3 regions of the Synechococcus sp. CC9616 genome follow, and region 1 is predicted to be linked to each of the others. Evidence: predicted binding sites of a transcription regulator. Region 1 holds the regulator's gene; each other region holds the start of a gene.
What was found. Region 1 encodes NtcA, which controls nitrogen genes in cyanobacteria. Its sites were predicted from a motif close to GTANCNNNNGNTAC; they were not measured.
Positions count from the first base shown of each region.

Region 1 (7,527 bases):
GGTGCTGCCGGCCTGATGCAACTCATGCCGGCAACGGCCGCGGAGCTCGCGGGCCGACCACTCGAGATGGAAGAACTGGATGACCCAGAGCTGAACATCCGGCTTGGCGCTGCGTACCTCAAACAGTTGCTGAGGCAATGGCAGGGACACCCGTTGCTGGCCATCGCCAGCTACAACGCGGGGCCAGGCACAGTCGGCGGCTGGCGCAACGACGAGCTCAACACAGCCCCGGAACTCTGGGTGGAACGCATTCCTTATCCGGAAACCCGCTACTACACCAAAAAAGTGATGGACAACCTGCTGCGTTACGCGGACCGGCAGAGCTCAGGTGTCTGCGAACAGGACGGGGCTGGGTAGGAGGTATCCAACCAGCAGGCCACCGATCACCAGAGCGAACAACAGACATCCGGTGATCGCAGGCGGCGGGCAGACACCGATGCGACTGAGATCGAGGCGCGCCAGGAGAATCGAGGTGGCGATGATCAGGATGTCCGACAGCATGTTCAGCCGCAGCAAATAGATGCCGAGGGTGATCACCAGAAGCAGGGTGACCACCAGGCTGACGACACGACTGGACGCCATGAGCAGAGAGACCTGACGCATCAGCAGGTCCGGCATGGTGCAGATCACCACGACGGCCAGAACCTGTGTGACCTCCACGGTCCAGAAGAGCTCGGCACTGATGTTGCGTGTGTTCTCCAGATGCAGCTGAAGCAGGGTCCAGTGATTGCCCATCACAACAGCCACTCCAAACAGGAGCAGCAGCAGTGGTGCCCGAAGCGGCAGAACGAGAAACCGGAGAACGACCATGGCCGGACGCTAGCCGCATCCACCGATCAGGCCTGGCAGAGTGCTGGCATCGCAGTGCTTTTGATGACCGGCAGCACGCCACAGCCACTTCTGGGCCAGGCCCAGAAATTGCTTCTATTGGCCGTCGCTCTCGGCCTGGCCGTGACGCTTGTGGCCGTGCGTGGTGGATTCCAAAGTGAATCACCTCTTGAACAGCTGGCAGGGAGATCTCTGGAACCGGACGTCGCCCTGACCAACGGCCGCCCGACGGTGATCGAGTTTTATGCGGACTGGTGCCAGGCATGCCGGGCCATGGCACCCGCAATGCTCTCCCTGGAAAGGAGCACGCAAGGCAAGTTGGACGTTGTGATGGTGAATGTCGACAACCCGCGCTGGCAGGACCTCGTGGACCGCTACGACGTCAACGGCATTCCGCAACTTGATCTGTTCGGCCCCGATGGCACACCACGCGGTCGCTCGATCGGCCTTAGGCAGCCAGAGGATCTCAAAGCCATCAGCGAAGCCTTGATCCTGGACAAAGCTCTCCCTGGTCTGCAGGGCATGGGCAGTGTCAGCCCAGTTCGTAGCAGTGATCTGGCAACAACCGGAACGACCACCGGCCCTCGAAGCCACGGCTGACGAGCGTGGCCGGCTCCTGGCCGCCATGATCACGGCAGAGACGTATCGGCAACTCCATGGATCGTTTCCGGGTCGATCTGATCGCTGCAACTCCCAATCCCCAGCAGTGCGTCTATGCCGCCATGCACCAGGACTACAGCGAGGGATTTGTCGCCGGAGATCGTGAGAACTGGCCCGATGAGCAGCGAGCTGGAGAGATCTGCATCAAGCGACTTTTATCTGGAGAGCGGGGCCACTACGGTCCTCTTGAACATGCCCAAATCGTGTTGAACGTTGGCTGGTTTCCCCACTCGGTGATGCAACAGGCCCGCACCCACAGGGTGGGCGTCAGCTTCGATGTGCAATCGATGCGTTACACCGGCGAGCGCATCTGCCGAGCCGCCGATGGAAACCTCGACCTGGAAGAGGTGTTCTATCTGCGGCCGATTGGCGACTACCGAGACCGGCAAGGCAAAAAATATGCCTACACAGATGACCAAAGACAGCTGGATCTGAAGCACTGCCAGGCAGCCGCCGAGCGTTACCGCGATCTGCTGCAAGCGGGTTTTGCCGAGGAGCATGCCCGGGGCATCCTGCCGTTCGATTACCGCCAGCACTTTGTGGTGAGTTTCAGCCTGAGGGCGTTTCTGCACTTCATGGATCTGAGGGCAAAGCTCGATGCCCAGCTGGAGATTCGTCAGCTCTGTGATCTGATGTGGCCGCACTTGCTGAGCTGGTCACCTGAATTTGCGGCCTGGTACGAGAAGAGTCGTCTGCACCGGGCTCGGCTGGCGCCTTAACCGGTTTGCTCAAACCAAGCCTCAATGGTGACGGCAAAGACAGACTCGAAGGCAATGCTGGCGCCGATCGCTTCTACTTCTCTGGTGACGAGCCCTTCGCCAAGAGCAAAGCCGATCAAGTGGTGGACTTCGACACCAAAGAAGGCGATCAAATCATCATTGCAGATCAGATTTTCTTTAATCCAATTATCACCAACTCCGTCCTTCAAGAACTCGGCGGAAACCCGGATGTTGGCGTTGCAGACTCCAAAAAGGACCTCAACAAGATTGCCAAAGAAGATCACGATTTTGTCTACTACAAGCCAAAGGGAGAGCTTTACATCGACACCAATGATTCTGAGACGGGCTTTGTCGACAAGAACAGCAACGATGAACGATGACCCATTAATCGCGAATCTCGATAAAAAAGAAACACTGACAAGTCAATCGCTTGAGAATCTTGTTGACACTCTTGAAGAGGAGAAAGATTATGAGCCCGATATCGCTATCGCAACCAACAAAAAAGAATTTAAAAAGGCATCAGCCGAGGGGATTGATCTTATTTATTTCGAGCCCAAGGGAGATGTTTATGTAGATGGGAACGGAAACTCAAAAGGATTTTGCAATAAAAACCAAGGAGGAATCATTGCCGATCTACCGAACAGCACACCTTTGAGTGAAGACAATATTTTGGTCGGCGAATAACACACAGTCCCTTTCAATCAAACGCGATTGGAGGGGGTTCAAACCCTGGCCAGTGTGACCTTTTCAGGTTGATGCTGATATTTGCCAGCGCGGTCGCTGTACGTGGTGTCGCAGGGATCACCTTCGAAGAACAGCAACTGACAGATGCCTTCACTGGCATAAATACGGCAATCAGCGCCAGAACTGTTACTGAATTCGAGAGTGAGGTGCCCTTCCCAGCTGGCTTCAGCCGGGGTGGTATTCACAATGATTCCAAGCCGTGCATAGGTGCTCTTCCCGAGACAGATCACTGTGATGTTGGGAGGAACCCGCAGCTTCTCCAGTGCCACTCCAAGGCCATAGGAGTGAGCCGGAAGGATGAAGTAGCTGCCATCCTCGTCCTCATGCAGAGGGGTCGGCTCAAGGTTGGCCGGATTGAAGCGCTTTGGGTTCATCACAGTGCCGGGGACGTGCCGGAAAATCATGAACTCCTGCGGTGAAAGCCTGAGGTCGTAGCCGTAGGAGGAGCAGCCAAAGCTGAGAACGGGACGCTCACGATTTTCGGGATCGAGATGACGCACCAAACCCTTTTGAAAGGGAGTGATCATTCCTTCAGCAGCTTGCTCAGTGATCCAGCGATCGCATTTCAGCATCAGAAACCTCGTCGCAATTCAGTGACCTGATCCGCCATCGACATCACGCTGGCTGGGATGGCGGGCCCAGTGATGATCACATCCATCGAACCAGGCCGCTGCTTCAGGGAGTCGACCAACTCCTGTTCATCGAGGTAACCCAGTGCCACAGCAAGACCCAGTTCATCAAGCACCAGTTGGTCGAGATCGCCTTGCATCAAGTGATGACGACAGTCGTTCCAGACGGCTTCCACCGCAGGCCTGGCCTGCTCGACACCGGCTTCAGATAGGCAGGCCTGAACGTCAGGCCGCAACCAGGCCAAACCACCGCAGAGATTGACGCAGCCGCCAGGCCCCTGCTGTACTCCGCCCTTGAGAAATTGCGCAATCAGAACACGACTGCCGAGCCCAGCTGCACGCATCGCCTGACTGAACACCGTTGAAAAGCTGCCCCGATACGGAGCGGTGTGCACCTGCAGCTGACCTTCAGGCTCAACAAGATGCAGGGGCACCCTCGAGGGAACCGTCGCCAGAGGCAGCAAAGCGGCTTGTTCTCTTGCCAGAGAGCTCTGGCTTGGAAGCTCCGCTGATGGGGTGCGCGTGGATTTCAGGCTGGCGGTCATCGAGGTGATGGTCAACCGGATACCCGGGAAGACCTTGAATGTAGCGGCGAGATCACAAGGATCAAGCCCATTGACACCACCTGTGGTGTGCTGTCGAATCATTCCATGAGTGATCACCCTGCTTCTCGCCGAGACGGCCGCAACATCAACGACTTGAGACCCTTCAGCGTCAGCTGGAATCCCATGGGATTTGCGCTCAGCTCGCTGATCGTTCAGACGGGGCAGACGTCGGTGCTTTGCAGCGTCTGTCTTGAGGACAAGGTGCCCCGCTGGCGTATGGGAGAGGGACTGGGATGGGTTTCCGCTGAGTACCGGCTTCTGCCTGGCTCCACTCCTGAGCGCCAGCCGAGAGAACTCATGAAGCTGTCGGGTCGCACCCAGGAAATCCAGCGTCTGATCGCTCGAAGTCTTCGTGCCGTTGTGGACATGCAGGCCCTTGGCGAGCGCAGCCTGTTGATTGACTGCGATGTGATTCAGGCGGATGCCGGCACCAGAACAGCGGCCATCACCGGAGCCTGGCTGGCACTGCGTCAAGCCACGGATGCTCTGCTCCAACAGGGCCTGCTGGAACGCGATCCATTGATCAACCAGGTGGCAGCTGTATCAGTCGGTCTTGTCGACGGGAGAGGCCTGCTCGACCTTGATTACAGCGAGGACAGTCGGGCTGAGGTGGATCTAAATGTGGTGATGGCATCTGACGGGCGGCTGCTTGAAATTCAGGGCACAGCCGAACGAGCTCCGTTCAGCCGGGGGCAACTCAATCAGCTCCTGGATCTTGCTGAACCCGGCTTACAGCAGCTGTTCACCGCCCAGAGGCAGGCCTACGCCGATGTCAGAACCTGATGAGCCTGGAGCGCGGCCGGGAAATAGTAATGACTGTTACAGGATGAACCTTCGTCGATCCTTAGCTTCCTGATAGTCAGCACGGGACAGCGGCGAAACCATGAATGCAGCCAGCAGTGGTTTCACCCGTTACTCCCCAACCGTGCCCCCTTCGACAATGGGGTCCCAGGCTCCATCGAGCCGTTCACTGCTTGATGTGATCCGCGATCTCGACGGTGCCAGCAGCGAACTGGTGGAACGCAATAAAACGATTTTTTTTCCTGGCGATCCAGCAGAACGGGTATATCTGATCCGCCGTGGTGCGGTGCGCTTGTCTCGCGTTTATGAGTCCGGAGAAGAGATCACCGTGGCCTTGCTTCGGGAAAACAGTCTGTTCGGGGTGCTCTCACTGCTGACGGGACACCGGTCCGACCGCTTTTATCACGCTGTTGCCTTTACCCGCGTTGAGATGGTGACGGCGCCGGCCGCATCCGTTCGCACTGCAATCGAGGCAGACACCGCCGTTGGCCTGCGACTGCTACAAGGCCTTTCCAGTCGGATTCTTCAGACGGAAACGATGATTGAAACACTCACGCACCGGGACATGTCCTCCCGTTTGGTGAGTTTTCTGCTAGTGCTCTGCCGTGATTTCGGCGTGCCCGATGACATGGGCATCACGATCGATCTGCGCCTCTCCCACCAGGCGATCGCCGAAGCGATCGGATCAACCCGCGTCACAATCACCCGCCTGCTGGGAGACTTGCGCCAATCCGGATTGGTGCAGATTGATCGCAAGAAGATCACAGTGCTGGATCCAATCGCTCTGGCCAAGCGGTTCAGCTGAACCGTTCATGCAAGCAGGGAGGAGCCGGTGAGCGGCTGGCTTCTCATCCTGTCGCTGCTCGTCCTCGGTGGGGTGCTCTCCACCCTCGGAGATCGACTTGGTAGCCGGGTCGGCAAAGCCCGGCTCAGCTTGTTCAACATGCGACCACGCCGTACGGCCGTGGTCATCACCGTGCTCACCGGCAGCCTGATCAGTGCCCTCTCCCTCGGCCTGATGCTGCTGGTCAGTCGACAGCTGCGCGTCGGCTTGTTTGAACTCGATGCGTTGCAGCAGAAGCTCAGCGAAAGCCGGCAACAGCTCAAAGCCAACCTGGCGGAACTCGAAAAAAACAGAAGCGCCCTCGCCTCCGCTGAACAGGACCGGCGCACTGCCCGTGCGCAAACCCAGGAAGTGGAGACGAAACTCGGTGAAGCCAAGCAAAAGGCTGCTCAGCTACGCGAAGAACTGGAACCACTGCAGGCGCAACGCCAAACCCTGGAAGCCGAACGGGATCGGCTTAGTCAAGACATCGCAGCGCGTGACGCCGATATTCGACGCACCGAAACAGAGCTTGCGGCAGTCCGCAATCGCATCAGTGCTGGGGAGGATGAACTCAAACAGCTGGAACGCAATCTGATCGCCTTGCGGCGAGGGGATGTTGCTCTCAGCAGCGGTCAGACCCTGGCAAGGACCACGGTGCAGCTGGAGAATCCCAGCCAGGCCAAAGAGGTGATCGATCGCCTGCTGCGTGAAGCGAATCTGACGGCCTACAGCCGGGTTTTACCTGGCGACAAACCTGAAAAGCAGATCATCCTTGTCCCCCGAAGCGATGTGGAGAGGCTCCGCAAAATGATCAGCAAACCTGGAACCTGGGTGGTTTCGATGCGCTCCGCAACAAACGTGCTGCGAGGGGAGAGCATCGTTTACGCCATTCCTGATGTCCGCCCCAATCGCACCGTCGCCCGTCAGGGAGAAGTGTTGGCCAGCGCCACTCTGGACTCAGCCCAGCGATCACCCGACACCATCCGGACCAGCATGAACCTTCTGCTTGCATCGGCTTTCGCCGAAGTGAGGAGACGGGGCTCGCTGACTGAAGGTCTGCAATTCGATCCCAATGCCCTCAGCCAGCTCGGACAACAGCTGGTGAATCGTGAATCCGGATCGGTGAATCTCCAGGTTGTGGCGGCTCGCACCAGTGAGAGCGCTGACCCGGTGATGGTGTTGATTCAACTCGCCCAATGACAAGAGTGGTCGGTTTCGATCCAGGCCGAAGCAAGTGCGGCCTGGTGCTAGTGACGACCGACTCAGCCCAGGTGCTTGACAGTGATGTGCTGGTCCCTGAAGCCGTGCTTACCACATTGAACAAATGGAGGCAGCGCGGCGATCTGGAGATGATCGTGATGGGAGATGGGACGGGCAGCAAAACCTGGATCGAGCCGCTGCAGGATCTCACCACTTTGGTTCAGGTCAATGAACGCGGAACAACCTTGAAGGCCCGTCAGCGGTACTGGCAGCTGTGGCCACCTACGGGTCTGACCCGACTCCTTCCCGAAGGACTGAGAGTGCCGCCGGTTCCCCTCGATGCCGTTGCAGCTTTGGTGATGGTGGAGGCTTATCTGAACCTGACCTGTTCATGGCAGGTGCAAGCACCCCTCAGAAGCGTGCGCGAACGGTGAAGACATAGTCACCACCAGGCTCCAATCGGTAATCAGCCCGGACCAGGAAGCGACGCAACGCGTCCTGAATCAGGGCCCGTC
Region 1 is NZ_KI911558.1:2,360,012-2,367,538, reverse strand. It holds gene SYN9616_RS0113225 (lytic transglycosylase domain-containing protein) at 1-357, shown strand, start outside; gene SYN9616_RS0113220 (hypothetical protein) at 325-810, opposite strand; gene SYN9616_RS0113215 (thioredoxin domain-containing protein) at 874-1,428, shown strand; gene thyX (FAD-dependent thymidylate synthase) at 1,485-2,207, shown strand; gene SYN9616_RS0113205 (calcium-binding protein) at 2,213-2,587, shown strand; gene SYN9616_RS0113200 (hypothetical protein) at 2,577-2,891, shown strand; gene dcd (dCTP deaminase) at 2,930-3,523, opposite strand; gene SYN9616_RS0113190 (cob(I)yrinic acid a,c-diamide adenosyltransferase) at 3,523-4,125, opposite strand; gene rph (ribonuclease PH) at 4,231-4,968, shown strand; gene ntcA (global nitrogen regulator NtcA) at 5,126-5,791, shown strand; gene SYN9616_RS0113175 (DUF3084 domain-containing protein) at 5,819-7,012, shown strand; gene SYN9616_RS0113170 (resolvase) at 7,009-7,446, shown strand; gene SYN9616_RS0113165 (DUF3146 family protein) at 7,424-7,527, opposite strand, start outside.

Region 2 (7,527 bases), 400 kb from region 1:
AGACATAGGGTCGTAGATCAACATGGCAGGGATACAATTCACCATTGCTAAGTGAGGGAACAGTGGATAATTGCAATGTGGGCTGTGCAATGAAATTACGAGGATTAGCTTTTATCTTTGCGACAAAGCTCTCGATTTCTTCTGATGATGCATGTGGGCCAATCAACATGCCATAGCCACCCGCTTCTGCTACGGATTTGACCACAAGTTCCTTTAAATGCTCGAGGACGTAATTCCGATCATCTTGTTTTGAACATAAGTATGTTGGAACATTTTCGATAATTGGTTCTTGATCCATGTAATAACGAATGATTGTCGGTAGATAGGCATAGATCAGTTTGTCGTCGGCAACGCCTGTTCCAGGAGCGTTGGCGATGGCAAGCCGTCCGTTTCGCATGATCTCCATCATTCCCGGAACACCCAGCATTGAGTCACGGCGAAACACAGTTGGATCGAGGAAGTCATCGTCGATCCGTCTGTAGATCACATCCACTGCTTCCAGTCCAGCTGTGCTGCGCATCCAGACACGGCCGTTTTCACACATCAAATCTCTGCCTTCGACGAGGCTGATCCCCATCTGTTGAGCGAGATAACTGTGTTCGAAATAGGCACTATTGAAGACCCCAGGGGTCAGCAAGACAACCTTGGGTGCATCACTCCATGGTGCGAGGTCCTGCAGAGTTCTCAGGAGGTGTGAGGGGTAGTCGTCGATCGGTTGAACCGTTCGCGTTCGAAACAGACTTGGAAACAGCCGTTTCATCACCCGTCGGTTCTCGAGGAAGTAGGCGACGCCCGATGGGCATCGAAGGTTGTCCTCCAGAACCCTCCATGTGCCCTCGCCATCGCGAATAAGATCCAGGCCTGAGATATGACACCAGCGATTAAGCGGTAACTGGATGCCCTTCATCTGGGGTCGCCATCCTTGGGAACTTTCCACGTCTTCACGGGGGATGACGCCGTCATTGAGGATGTGTTGGTCTCCGTAGACGTCGTTCAGAAACAGGTCAATGGCTTCGAGGCGTTGAAACAGGCCTTGCTCGAGCGTTGACCAGTCGTTGCGATGAATCAGCCGTGGCAAAGGATCGAACGGAAGGATTCGTTCTCCGCCCAGTCGCCCGCTGTCATTCAGTCGAAAAGTTGCGCCCAGCCGGCGCAGAAGATGGCTGGCGGATGCATGGGATCGATTCAGTTCCGACAGACCGAGTTGGCCGAGGGTGGAGAGCAGCGGCTCCAGATCGGCCCGGGGTGCCAAGCGTTTTCGACAAAAGTATTCGTCATATCCCTGTGTCGGCCGGTACTGAGTGAACATCACCAGTCGAAGTCTCGATCACATCAAAAAGTGCTGAACGATAGTTGCAGGTTGCAACAGCTACCGAACGGCTGATCAGTCGCTTGAACCGTCGACGGCATGGAGTCCTCTCACAGTCGGATGACACATTCGCGAGCTGTTTTTAGGGTCCCCACAACTGTGTCGATGTCATGAAGCGTTCATTTCTGGCAGTGATTGGCCTGTTTGCACTCGCTGCACCTGCCCTGTGTGCAGAGCGAATCAGTTTCCAGTTGGGTGAATTCGAACGGTCCCTATCGATTTCAGAGCTTGCCGTTTTTGCAGCGGGTGATCCTCCCGCTCCTGAACTGCGCGAGGCCCTCCGTTTACTGAAGCCATCCGAGCAAAAGGCGCTGCGCGGGGCCCTGAACCAGTCAGCTCCGGTGAATGCCGTGATGGCTTCGGATTACCTCGGAACAGCGCTGGGTCAACGAACCATCCAGCAACTTGCGAAGCTGATCAATCAGCCATCGAAGGTTGCGGAGAATGCGCTCACCTCCGCCTTGATTCTCGGAGCCTCAACATCTGGAAGCCTTCGCATCATCCCTGTGCTGGAGGCCTATCCCTTACCGAACCTCCCGATCAAGGTTGGCGCATTGACCTCTCTTCTGCGCACACTCAGGCAGGATTACAACCTTCAGAACAAGCTCTTTGAGCGGTTGTCGGGACTGTCTGGATCACCTGCCAGCGGACCTGATCTCAACTTGGCGGCTGTGAAAGGAAGCATCGGATTTCAGCAGCTGCCGTTCACGTTCGCGGGTCGTGTCGCCAAGAGCATCAAGTCCGCGCTTTATCTGCCAACCACCGCAACGGCTGACAGCAAGGCGCCCTTGGTGGTTCTCGTTCCTGGTTTGAACACCGACATGAATGCGCTGCTGTACGTCGGTGAGACGCTTGCCAGTCACGGCTATGCCGTAGCAGCTCTCAACTTGCCTTTCACCAGTGCAGACACGGTGACTGCAGCGATCGAGGGAAAAGGAGCCATTCCCCCTGCGAATGCCTGGTATCGCCAACCAACCACCGTCAGCGAACTGATTGATCAGGTAGAGCTGCGCTGGGGAACCCGTGTGGATACCAAGCGCGTTGGTGTTCTCGGTCAGTCCCTCGGTGGATACACCGTGACCGCCCTGGCTGGGGCATCGCTCGATTGGCCACACCTCGTGCAGGGATGCCGTCAGCTCGATGATCCGAACACGGTGGTGCTGAATCCAGCGATCGTCTGGCAGTGCACCGCTCCCAATCGGGTGGTGGAGCGCACGAGTTTTCGAGACTCTCGCGTCAAGGCGGCTGTTGCGGTGAACCCGGTGACCAATCCCATCTTCAGCAGTGCCTCCATGGCTCAGTTGGAGGTTCCGATGTTGGTCATCGCCGGCATGAACGATGTGTTTGCACCGCCGGTGTCGCAGCAGCTCAGTCCTTTCACCGCGATTCGACAGCCGGGTTCCGTTTTGGCTGTTCAGAACAACGGCACCCATCTCTCGTTTCTGGATGCCACGTCATCTCTGCCGCCAGTGATCACCGGACCTGATCAGCCGTTGGCTCGCACTGAGCTCAGGGGAATGGCAAAGCTGTTTTTCGACAAACATCTGGCCGGCCGCACGTCGACACCATCCCTGGCTCCTTCTGGTAACGGCAGTTTCAGTGTCGGCTCCGACCCCTTAACGCTGCTGCTCCGTTCCGTCCTGACCATGGAGCAGCTAGAGCAAGTGGAGCCGGGCCTGAAAGAGGTGCCTTGAGGTCAAAGCAGCAGATAGCGCTGGGCCATCGGAAGTTCCTCCGCGGGATCACAGGTGAGCAGCGTTCCGTCAGCGAAGACCTCATAGGTCTGCGGGTCCACACTCACGGAAGGCAATGCTGAATTAAGTTTCAGGCCGTTTTTCCCGATGCTCCGTGTGTCCTGCACCGCCATGCAGGTCCGTTCAAGCCCGAGTTGACGTTGGATGTCCTGGTCCATCGCTGCCTGGCTCACAAAGGTGAGACAACTGGAGGCCAGGGCTTTGCCGAAGGCGCCGAACATGGGACGCCCGTGGACTGGCCCCGGCGTGGGAATGGAGGCATTGGCATCGCCCATCTGAGCCCAGACGATCGAGCCGCCCTTGAGGACCAGGTCCGGTCGGATCCCGAAAAAGCCTGGTTTCCAGAGCACAAGATCCGCCAGCTTGCCGGTTTCGACGGACCCCACCTGGCTGCTGATGCCATGGGCCAGGGCTGGATTGATCGTCACCTTGGCGATGTAGCGCTTGAGGCGATGGTTGTCGTTGCGTGCGTTGTCTTCCGGAAGCGCGCCGCGCTGAACCTTCATCTTGTGAGCGGTCTGGAAGGTGCGGGTGATCACCTCACCCACCCGGCCCATCGCCTGTGAGTCGCTGGCAATGATCGAGAACGCTCCCAGGTCATGGAGGATGTCCTCGGCGGCAATGGTTTCGCGGCGGATCCGTGATTCAGCAAAGGCCACGTCCTCGGGAATCTTCGGGTCGAGGTGGTGGCACACCATCAGCATGTCGAGGTGCTCCTCGAGTGTGTTGCGGGTGTAGGGCCTGGTGGGATTGGTGCTGCTGGGAAGAACGTTCGCTTCCCCGCAGATCTTGATGATGTCCGGGGCATGGCCACCGCCAGCCCCTTCGGTGTGGAAGGTGTGGATCGTCCGTCCCTTGATGGCGGCGATCGTGTCTTCGACGAAGCCGGCTTCATTCAGGGTGTCGGTGTGAATGCACACCTGCACATCCATTCGATCAGCCACGGACAAACAAGCATCGATTGCTGCTGGCGTGGTGCCCCAGTCCTCATGCAGCTTCAGGCCACAGGCACCGGCTCGAACCTGTTCTTCCAGAGCCTCTGCTGTGCTGGCGTTGCCTTTCCCAAAGAATCCGAGGTTCACCGGCAGACCCTCAGCCGCCTGAAGCATGCGGCCGATGTGGAAGGCGCCGGGTGTACAGGTCGTGGCGTTCGTGCCGGTGGCTGGACCGGTGCCGCCGCCCATCAGAGTGGTGACGCCACTGGCGAGGGCGGTTTCGATCTGCTGGGGGCAGATGAAATGGATGTGAGTGTCGATGCCGCCGGCAGTCAGGATGTGACCTTCTCCAGCGATTGCCTCGGTTCCAGGGCCCACAACAACAGTGACCCCCTCCTGGGTATCGGGGTTTCCAGCTTTTCCGATGCCGACGATGCGGCCGTCTTTGAGGCCGACATCGGCTTTCACAATGCCCCACCAATCGAGGATCAGGGCATTGGTGATCACGGTGTCGACGGCACCGTCAGCTCGTGAGGTCTGGGCCTGGCCCATGCCGTCACGGATCACCTTGCCGCCGCCGAATTTCACTTCATCGCCGTAGACGGTGAAGTCCTTTTCCACTTCGAGGATCAACTCGGTGTCGGCGAGTCGAAGCCGATCCCCGGTGGTGGGTCCATAGGTTTCGGCGTAGGCCTGGCGGGAGATGCGGAAAGGCATGGATCAGGCGTCGAGGGGTCCGTTGATTTGGCCGTTGAAGCCGATGGCACGCCGATCGCCGGCGAAGGGGATCAGATTCACGTCACGGCTGTCACCCGGTTCAAATCGAATCGCCGTTCCGGCTGGAATGTCGAGCCGCTGTCCGCGAGCGGCTGCACGATCGAACTGCAGGGCAGCGTTGGCTTCAAAGAAATGGAAGTGGGATCCCACCTGCACCGGACGGTCGCCGCTGTTGGCGACGTGGATGGTGGTGACAGGGCGTCCCGCATTGAGTTCGAGTTCGCCTGGTTCAGCGAGCAGTTCGCCGGGAGTCAAGGGTGACATTGAGTAGTGCCTCAGCGAATCGGATCGTGCAGGGTGACGAGCTTGGTGCCGTCCGGGAAGACCGCTTCGATCTGCACCTCGTGCACCAGTTCGGAGACCCCCTCCATCACCTGGTTCTTGCTCAGCCAGGTGCTGCCGTCCTGCATCAGTTCGGCAACGGTTCGGCCATCACGGGCACCTTCGAGAACAAGAAAGCTGAGCCAGGCCACAGCTTCGGGATGGTTGAGCTTTAGGCCCCTGCCAAGGCGGCGTTCCGCCAGTAGTGCAGCGGTCACGATCAGGAGCTTGTCCTTTTCCTGCGGACTGAGATACATGGAGAGCCTCGCTCTTTTTCAGTTTGTCCCTGCTGTTGCCGTTTGAGCGTTTGATGTGAACGTTTGTCGTCGTAACGGCTCTTCCTGCAAAGGCCAGACACGTGGAATTCGGGCTGGCTGAAGTCCTCGCAGGGATCTGGTTCGGGACCAGATCCGGCTGAACCAGAATCGTGCATCACGGCTGGAGTGGCCGGTGTACCGGGCGACCAATCCCTGTCGCAGTGCACCGCAGTGCATCACTCCTGCGAGGCCGCAGCGATCCTCCCGGGCCCCTTCGAGCAAGGAGGTCATCGTTGTTTTGTCGAGATGCATCGGTGCTGCCCAAACCAGGGTTCCGAAGACCGGTGCACCGGCAAGGCCGTGCACGCTCTCGAGACTGCTGCCGCCCAGCTCCAGTCGATCAACCATCTCCCAGTGGTGGTCATCGCCATCACTGCGCTGCAAGGCCAGGCTGGATCTCCAGCAGCCTCGCTCGAGGCTCTCGCCCGCCGCGGTCCGTCCCAGGCGCACGATCTCTGCACTGAGAAATGAGGCATCCAGAGGCAATGTCACCCTGAGTTGCTGCTCCAGCAGTGCGTCGGCGTAGAGCACAAGTTCCTGGGGTAACCACTCCAGGTCGCTGCCGGGTTGTAGTGAGCCCGTCACGCTCTGGTAAGACCAAGCGCCTTGCGGATGCAGCTGGCTGCGTCCCACTGAGCCGTACACCTTTTGAGCGGCAACGCTGGTGATCAGTGCTCGGCTGTTGGGCCTGAGCGTCAGATCGATGTTGAGACGATCACCGCCGACCAGTCCGCCGGCCGTGTGGAGCAACGGCAGTTCGCAGCGGCCATCGTCCCCCTGATCTGACCTGAGCAACTTGAAAGGTGCGCTGCAGCCACCTTGGTGGATGGTTCCATGCTCTGTTCTGAGGAACTGCAGCTGGCAGGAGCCATGCCACGGGTCAGGGCCGTTCATCGACGTGTTGTGTGGAGACCACATTCGGCACGGTCGATCGCACCAATCGGTAGCGATCCATACCAAATGAGAGGGTCGAGCTGGGCAGGCTCACGGAACCTGGATCGACGGGAATGGGCGAGACGGTGATTGTGCTTGAGCGGTGTCACGGTCAGCGCTCGGGCGCTGCACATGGCATGCAGCTGCCGCTTACGGCTGAGCAGCGCACGTCGTTGCGAGGTCGTCGTCGCACGCTCTGTGGTCAGGAGGTGTTGTTGCAATTGCCAAGGCAGGGCCCTTTGGCTCCCGGTGATCTTCTTTCCGACAGTCAGGATTTCAATCTTGTTCGTGTGATGGCTGCGAAGGAGAAGCTTCTGGAGGTGAGGGCGGAGTCGCCTCTGCAATTGCTTCAAGCTGCCTATCACCTGGGCAATCGCCACGTGGCGCTGGACCTGCAGCCGGATCGACTGCTGCTTCTGGATGATCCCGTACTGGCGTCGATGCTGCTGGGACGAGGCCTGCAAGTGCGCTCCTGTGAGCAGCCATTCCAGCCGGAGGGCGGAGCCTATGAACAGCACTATCACTGATGTCGGCACTGTCCCTGCTGCAGCTTGTGAGTCCGGCCTTGCCGGTTGGTGCCTTCAGTTACTCCGAAGGTCTGGAGGTACTGATTCAGGCCGCCACTCTCAGCGATGAGCGTCAGATTCAGGACTGGCTGGAAGCTGAACTGCGGCATGGGGCGCTTCGCCTCGAGGCGGCAGCGCTTAAGGGCCTGTCGGATGCCCTGCGGCAATGGAGGGCTCACGGTGATCAGCAAGCACGGCAGTGGCTGATCGATCAGGACTCCTGGTTGCTGGCGAACCGTGAGTCTTCTGAGGTGCGCTCGCAGCAGACCCAGATGGGTGCATCGCTGTTTCAGCTGATCAAGGAGATGGGGCATCCGCTGCCCCAGGCGACGCCGCTGAGCTGGCCATCAGCATGGGCCTGGTCCGCAGTCGCGCTGGACGTCTCCCAGTCCGACATGGTTGAGGGTTATCTCTACGGATGGGTGGCCAATCAGCTCAGTGCGGCGGTGCGGTTGCTGCCACTGGGTCCCTCCAGGGCGCAGGTCGTGCAGCAACGCCTGCTGCCGCTCATCTCTGAGCAGGCTGTCTGGCTGCAGTTGCAGGACCCCAGGCAGC
Region 2 is NZ_KI911558.1:1,960,009-1,967,535, reverse strand. It holds gene SYN9616_RS0111285 (circularly permuted type 2 ATP-grasp protein) at 1-1,309, opposite strand, end outside; gene SYN9616_RS0111280 (alpha/beta hydrolase) at 1,480-3,063, shown strand; gene ureC (urease subunit alpha) at 3,066-4,775, opposite strand; gene SYN9616_RS0111270 (urease subunit beta) at 4,779-5,099, opposite strand; gene SYN9616_RS0111265 (urease subunit gamma) at 5,111-5,413, opposite strand; gene SYN9616_RS0111260 (urease accessory protein UreD) at 5,432-6,367, opposite strand; gene ureE (urease accessory protein UreE) at 6,481-6,933, shown strand; gene SYN9616_RS0111250 (urease accessory protein UreF) at 6,933-7,527, shown strand, end outside.
Region 2: SYN9616_RS0111285 (circularly permuted type 2 ATP-grasp protein) is a predicted target of NtcA. The motif match lies at 1,360-1,373, and genes of this name have one in related genera.

Region 3 (7,527 bases), 1.3 Mb from region 1:
CTTGAAGCTGTGGTCTCCGTCAGGGATCCAGGCCAGCTCAACCGCTGGTGCCAGGGGATAGGCTTCCACCTCAGCCATGCGCCCCATGGCATCACGCTCCCCTTGCACAACCAGCACAGGGGCCGTGATTGTCTGCAGGTGTTCAATCCTGAGGTTGTCGGGCCGACCCAGTGGATGAAAGGGATATCCCAGGCAAAGACAAGCCCTGATCTGATCCTGATCAAACAACGATGCGGCAACCAGGCTGGCGATACGACCACCCATCGACTTACCGCCAATGAATAGGGGGCTCGAGCCTGCAAGCGTGCCGACCTGCTCTCGAAAGTGTTCAATCAAAATGTCGGCGCGGTCTGGAGGACGCCTCTTGCCGAGGAGCCTCTGACGCTGCATGTAGGGGAACTCGAAACGGACAACATGCCAACCGAGCCCTGCAAGCCCCTGAGCTGTTGCCTGCATGAAAGAACACTCCATGCCAGCTCCCGCTCCATGAGCCAGAAGCAGAGTGGCTTTTGACGATGTTGGTCCGTCAAACAGACGACGATCGGACACAGACATCACTGGGAGGTTCACCCTCCCAGCTTGAATTCATCGGTGATCAGCGCGCAGCAGGCACATCACTCAGGCTCGGAGTGCGCTTCAGCAGCTGCTCAAGGGACTCTGAGGTGAATTCCAGATCGGGCTCGAAACGACGGCTGACCAGCTCGTCGATGGAGAAACAACCAGGCCCGACGGCAAGGATCGCCACAGCAGCTGCGAAATAAAGACCAAGCAGTTCAAGCAGATAGATGTTGAATCCGGCCGTGATGATTGCGTGATAGATCGCAACTGAGATAGTTCCGGCAACGGCAAGGGCGCCGAAGCGGGTGAGCAGACCCGTGATCAGCAGCCAGCTGCCGACAATTTCCGAAAACGCAGCGACGTACGACAGCAGAATCGGGAAAGGAAGGTGCAGTGGCCGGACGAAGGCGTCAGCGAAATTGTCGATATTGGCCAGCTTTTCGTAACCGTGGTGAATCAGCAGAGCTCCGGTGAAGACGCGCAGGAGCAGTAGACCCAGATCGCCGACGAACGGCTTTGTGAGAATGGCGCGGACCATAAATCTGTGATCGTTTACATGAATTTAAGAAGTTTTGTTGAGCCAGTGCGCCTTGCCTAGGCAAAAATAACCAGGTTGAGTATTTATACGCACTTTCAAAGCGTGCAGGTGGCGGAACTGATGGCGGAGACGGTTGGGGCCCGAGCAGGCCCCTGCCGTCTCCCTGCCGAGAGAACCTGATCAGTCAGCTGCGCCTAGCCGGGTGTTGTGCTGCTTCTGCATCTCCACCATCTCGCCGCAGGTGAGGGCCGGGCTGTACTCGAACTCGACCCCGAACATCGAACGCCAGAACATGAAATGGCGAAACAGGGCCTTGGCATCCACGGCTTTGCAGATCACGCAGATGCGTCCCGACTCAGGCATGTGCAGGCGAGCGACAAGCTCGAAGCCGTCGGTTTTGTCTTCCGGGGCTCCGTTTTCCATGTAGTCGATGAAGGCGGTGTAGCCCTCGTCCTGCGTTTCCGAGGGGACCTGACCGTTGACGACGTAAAACTGCATTGCGGAATTTTTAATGAGGCGGGCTTTTTTAAGACTGATCAGTTCAGCCCAGCGTGCTCTTCAAGACAGCCCGATCGACAAGCTGATCCGCCGATACTCAGGCCAGTGCCTGTTGCATCGATCTCTGGGGCAGTTCCGGATCACTGGTGACTTCAAGGATGCGGCCGATCGAAGCAGGCACTTGCAAGGCCTCGACACAACAACGGGCCACCAAGCGCCTCGGGATCGAATTGCTCTCCTGTTGGTCAGCATCACTCCAACGGATGCCCTCAGCGGCCACGTTGTCTTCGCGCTCTGAAAGGCCTCCGGGGCGAATCACTGTCCAGTCCAGACCACTGGCTTCAAGAGTTCGCTCACCAACCCGTTTCCACACCAGGATCAGCCCAAACAGGTTGAGTGGATGTCTCCAGCGGCCGGCACAGAGAGAGCTCACCAGAATCACCCGGCTCACCCCAACTCTTTTGCAGCTCTCCACCTGGGACTTCACTGACCAGGCATCCACCCGCATCGGCCCGGAAAGGTCGACTGACGGCCGAGCACCCGTTGCAATCACCAGGGCATCAACGCCCTGCAGAGCTTGATCGAGGGCCTGCTGATCAAACAGGCTGAGTCGATGCTGGTGGCAGCTGCTGAGCTGATCGGGCAGCACGGAATCCGGGCGCAGCAACAGCCGTGGCTCGAACCCTTCTTCCAACAGCTCCTCAACAACGCGGTAACCCGTTTTGCCGGACGCCCCACTGACGGCGACACGCTTGATCATGGTCGGGACAGTCGAGGCCGGGTGATCGCCAAAAGCAGGGCACCAGCGAAGGTGACGTTGCGAATCAGTCCTGAGTCAGGCGGAAAAGCGTGAAACAAGAGGGTGGTCGGCACCAGGAAAATCAGAAGCAGTGCCGCGCCGATACGGGTGGTGCGACCGAAGACAAGAAGGATCGATCCCAGAACAAGAAAGGCGATGGCCCCTGCCAACATCAGAGAAGCCACCGGCTCCGGGACACCTTTGGATGCGATGCCGGCAACCGTGCCAGCAAAATCGCTGATTTTTCCTGGCACAGCTGCGATGAACATGGACGCCAACGCCAGACGTCCCAGACGATCAAAGAGCTCAGTCGTCATAAACGAGACATTCAGGCTCGTCTGGATTTTGTTCGCAGAACAGCTCCAACGGAGATGGATCGTGCGTGTCGTCGGGGAACTGCTTCTTGTGATCCAGAAGCCATTGAAGCTCTTCGGTGAGGTGACGGACCTTGCCGTCGTTGTGCTCTGCCAGAGCCTTCAGAAATTCCTCTTGATCCTTCTGGATGTGCTCGTCGATCGTTTTCATGCTTGCAGGAAAGCTCCTGGTCTTCTGCTGTCGTAGCGGTCGCGTAACGCATTGATCAGCAGGTATTTCTACCTTTATGTCTAAAAGCAGACATCCTCTGGTAACCCGGCACAGTGCCCGTAAGTCTGTTTCTGGATCTGGATCCACGGAAACCATGCAACCCTCCGAACGAGCGGTGATGACAGGAACCATCCTTTTCGCGATGGGATTGGTGATCGGAATTGCAATTGGATCAGGTTCTGCGGTCTCGTCCTTGACCCAGGGAGCTCCTGATGTTCTTCAGAGCTGGTCGGGAGTTGTCGCCCTTCCCTGAGTCAGCAGCCTCTTGACGCGCAAGCCCGAGGGATCTATCAGACATCCAAGTCGAGAGACTCCACAATGGGTGGAAGCGCAGAGAGAACGATTTTCCGTCGGGAAAAGCGTGGCATAAGTGGCTTGTTGAAGTCCCTGAGGCACCTTTTCTTCGGTTAGTCAACTCCTGAAAAGCAACTTTTAGGTCAGGAGATGAACAACAGTTGCGGATTTTCTTGAACAACCTGGGCCATGGTTTGAAAGTCCACAGCGAAGCTTTCATGAGCGCGCGCAGGCCTTACACGGTTCGATTCAGAACCCCCGATAACAACACTCTCGAGAATTGCTTTTACGCCACGGATGCCTTTCAGGCTCGGCTCCTGGCGATGGAGTTCAACCGTTACATCAACGACCACCCGAACCGCATCGACAAAATCTTCAGCGCAACCCAACGCTGATGCTGCCGCAGCTGATCAGATGTTCGAGCCGGGCAGACAGTTTCCGTTCGGTTCGATCGAAGTCATCATGGTTACCCGCCACATAGGCCAGTTCCTCACTTGTGATGACCTGATGGGTCACGGCATCCAGGTAGATCTGAACCAGGGACATCGAGCAGGTGTCGGACCAGTGAATCCTGGCAACAGCGACCCTTGATCGGAGGGAATCCGCGACACCAAAAGCCTCTTTAGGGTCACAACATGGATCAACAAAAGGTCCAAAGCCTTGTTCAGCAATGCGCTCTTGGCCTGTTTGATCTGGCTTGCGCGGTCAGCGGACATCCTCGCTGGGATCTTTCACTCCCTGTGGGTGTCATCGACGCCCGCAGAACCAAACCGCGGTTGATGGTGTCTGCCGTGGGGACGATCAATTCGATGGTGAAGGCCTCGCCCACCATCGGCCACCCCTTGATGCAGCGTTTTTTTCAACGCTTCGACGAAATCGGTCTCGATTCCGCCCTCGAAGAGGCTCGCTCCGGGCAGGACGCCGAGGCCTTCACAGAGATCTGGCAGGCCTACCGCGACGAACGCAGGCAGGATGAGCAACCGATGTGGAGCATCGAGGACGCCACGGATTTTGTGCTCAAGTCCCGGGAAGCCCACGCCGATCGCGAAGTGGCTTGTCTGGCGATCTTTCCTGGAGACCCCCACAAAATCCTGACGTTTTCCATTCCGATCGCCTTTCTCACCAGGCCCGACGGCTGATCAATCGGGATCGGACCCATCGTTTCCATCGCTGTTTCCATCGTTGACTCCGGACGTGAGGAAGCGATTTGAGAAACGCGTTGCCAGAACCACGGTGGCGGCCGCATAGGCAATGAAGGTGACCGCTTGTCCAGACGATCCGGTGCCATAAACCTCCCCGGCGAGCAGCAACCAATCCATGAGGGAGGCAACCGTTCCCCAGATCACCACCCAGACGGAAACGTAGACAACGCCACGAAGGGTTGGATTCATATGACGACAGGCAATGGGCCAAAGATTAAGCAGCAAAGCCCTGGCCGGAGAGTCATTTTCAGGTGAAGGGAACTGAAACAGGAGCGATGAGCAAGCCCCCTTCCCGTAGTGTCAGCCCCTGACCCGGCAAGAGAGATGCCAAGAAAGCGGCGCAAACTCAACAAGGACATGGAAGCGGATATCGCTGCCGCAAAACGCAAGGTGGAGCTCTTCACGGCATTGATCAACGACATTCGTGACGAAGACATCCAGGGCGAATATCTGGATGCTTTCGCACAGGTCCGAGCAGCCGTCATCCACCTGCAGGCGACCTACATCACCGACGGTTTCTGCGAGGAAACCGAAGGCACGCTGGCCTTGTACCGCGGACTGATCGAACGCTTCGAGGAGGAATACGAGCTCTGAACTCAGCGGCTGTAGGACACCCCGCGATAATGGAAATTGCCGCCTGAAGAAAAGGTATCGGACTGACCAGCGGTGTAGGTGCAGCCCCGATAAGTGAGGACAGGATGACTGCACGCATCCTTCTGGCGGTCACCGTAAATACCGCGGTCGTACCGCAACTGAGAGGTTGCGAGAGAGCCTTGCTCGTAGCTCTGACCCCGGTAGAGAAGTGTGGTCATGTTCAGATCCGAAGAAAGACCAACGTCCCCGTTCCATGGCGTTGGTCGAACTGCGCTCTGCCGATGGCAGAGTGAACGTTTAGTAGCTGTTGCTACATAACACTTATAGACGCACATCAGCTTCAAGTGCGAACAGTCCACAACACTTCTTTATCTAGCCGCTCATCTGGATCGCCTGACAGAGGGACAGAGCTGTCACAACTGTGACGATTCAGTTGGAGCGACCCGGCCATAAAGACTCAGCAGCGACTGCCCTCCCATGCCAGATGGAATTCAGCTGACGGTCTCACAGCAATTCGAGCAGGAGCGCCTGACCAGGGCGATTGAATCCACCATGGATCCAGTTCAGTTGCAAACCCTGGCCAAACAGCTCCTCCAGGCCTGGCAAAGCCAGAGAGCAGCAACCGCATGGATCATTCGACAACACGCCGAGGGGATTTAATCTTCACTGGCAATTAATATCCAATGCCCGCCCTTCAGCCTTGGCCCTGAAACAAAGCGAACGCCAGGTTTCTCCCCTGAGGATGAAGATCACAGTCCTCGTGGCTGGCCTGGCACCTCTCATCGCCATTGGCATTTGGCTCCAATCCAAAGGTTTTTTCAGTTGATCTGCTGATGCTCCCCTTCAAATACGTGGTTCAGATGTGCGTCCTCGGGGCGCTCTCCCTCACAGGCGCGGCCTCTGCGATAGCCGAGACGGTGAAGTTCACCCTTGTGAATGGAGACGTCGTCAGTGGTGAGTTGCTCGAAAGCGAAAGCACCGATGACGTGCGCGTTCTGATCAGTCCAGTCCTTGGACGACTCGAAATCGACGTGGCATCAATCAAGGTTCCTGAACCAGACCCACTTTGGAAAAGCAGCATCAGCGGAGGATTCAACGGCAACGACAGCGATGGTGATGGAAGCTTCAGCGGAAACATCAGCGCTTCAACCCGATACAAAGACGCTGATCAGATCTTCGTGCTGTCGGGCGGAATCAACTACAGCCGCAACGACGACAAAGACAAAGACCCCGAAATCAAAACCAAGAAAGGAAATCTTTCACTCTCCTACGACAGGTTTGTAAGTTCTAATATCACCGCTTACACGTTAACAAATTATAACTACGATTACTTAAAAGACTCTGGAGTCAACGATTTCGTCGCCTCCGTCGGTGTGGGATTCCCACTGATCAAATCCGACACAACTACACTGAGCATCAAAACAGGTCCCTCACTGGAGTGGATCGGTGGAGGAAACGATTGCTCGAGCAATGAGTACTGCGGAAACAGCTACGGAGGTGCTTTCTTCGGGGTTGATTTCGGCTGGAAACCCACACCATGGTTCCATTTCGGTGTAGCAAATCAGTTCAGAGCAAATTTCGCATCCGAGGTGAAGCCTTCCAACTCTTTCGCCGCAACCTTCAAATTCATCCCATCAACACAGACCAACCTGTTCACATCGTTGAAATTTCAATCCACTTACCAGAGCATGAGTACACCAGCATCGAACAACACTGTCTCTGGACAGATAGGGGTTGATTTTTAAATTTGCACAGCAAGTTCAGAAAAATCAGGTCAAGTCCAAATGGACGCGTCGATGCCTGTTTGCAACTGCTGGTTCCCTATTGGGCCTTGGTTTCGGGCTGACCATACCCTTGTTGCAGAGTCAACAACGTGAACTCCAGACAGTTGAGGAACCACGCTTCCAGGACGCCGCACCGAAGCCAATTCAGACAGAGCCAGAACGTGAACAACAACCACCCACGGAAACCACCACTCTGAGCGATGGTTGTGTTGCACCTCCCCAGGGAGGCCCACCCGTCAACGCCAACTTTGAACCATGCTGACGCCGCCGCTGGATGCACAGAAAATCCGCGAACTGTTCACGAAGCCTTACGGGATAGCAGCACCCACAGCTGAGCAATGGAAGGCCATATACGCTCACAATGTTGAGTTCATTGACCCAACACAAACAACATCCGGCGTTGAGTCCTACATCCGAGCGCAGCAGAGCCTCATGCAACGTTGTGACGATGTTTTTCTTGAAACAGGGTGCGTTGCGATTGAAAATAATGTCGCCTTCATCGAATGGCGAATGGGACTGAAGATCAAGGGTATTGAATTCATTTATCCAGGAGCAACACGTCTTGTTTTCGGCAGCGATGGGCTCATCATCAAGCACAGGGATTACTTTGACTTCGTTGGGCCGACCTTCGAACCAGTACCAATCATTGGCAATTTCGTACGCTGGATATACAAG
Region 3 is NZ_KI911558.1:1,061,812-1,069,338, forward strand. It holds gene SYN9616_RS0106315 (alpha/beta family hydrolase) at 1-555, opposite strand, end outside; gene SYN9616_RS0106320 (DoxX family protein) at 596-1,096, opposite strand; gene SYN9616_RS0106325 (DUF3303 domain-containing protein) at 1,277-1,594, opposite strand; gene SYN9616_RS0106330 (SDR family oxidoreductase) at 1,692-2,354, opposite strand; gene SYN9616_RS0106335 (DoxX family protein) at 2,351-2,710, opposite strand; gene SYN9616_RS0106340 (CP12 domain-containing protein) at 2,700-2,918, opposite strand; gene SYN9616_RS17200 (hypothetical protein) at 3,073-3,231, shown strand; gene SYN9616_RS17655 (hypothetical protein) at 3,491-3,667, shown strand; gene SYN9616_RS17660 (hypothetical protein) at 3,648-3,818, opposite strand; gene SYN9616_RS0106360 (hypothetical protein) at 3,908-4,411, shown strand; gene SYN9616_RS0106365 (hypothetical protein) at 4,412-4,663, opposite strand; gene SYN9616_RS0106370 (hypothetical protein) at 4,799-5,068, shown strand; gene SYN9616_RS17205 (DUF4278 domain-containing protein) at 5,071-5,286, opposite strand; gene SYN9616_RS0106375 (hypothetical protein) at 5,546-5,728, shown strand; gene SYN9616_RS0106380 (DUF481 domain-containing protein) at 6,028-6,813, shown strand; gene SYN9616_RS0106390 (nuclear transport factor 2 family protein) at 7,108-7,527, shown strand, end outside.
Region 3: SYN9616_RS17205 (DUF4278 domain-containing protein) is a predicted target of NtcA. The motif match lies at 5,369-5,382, and genes of this name have one in related genera.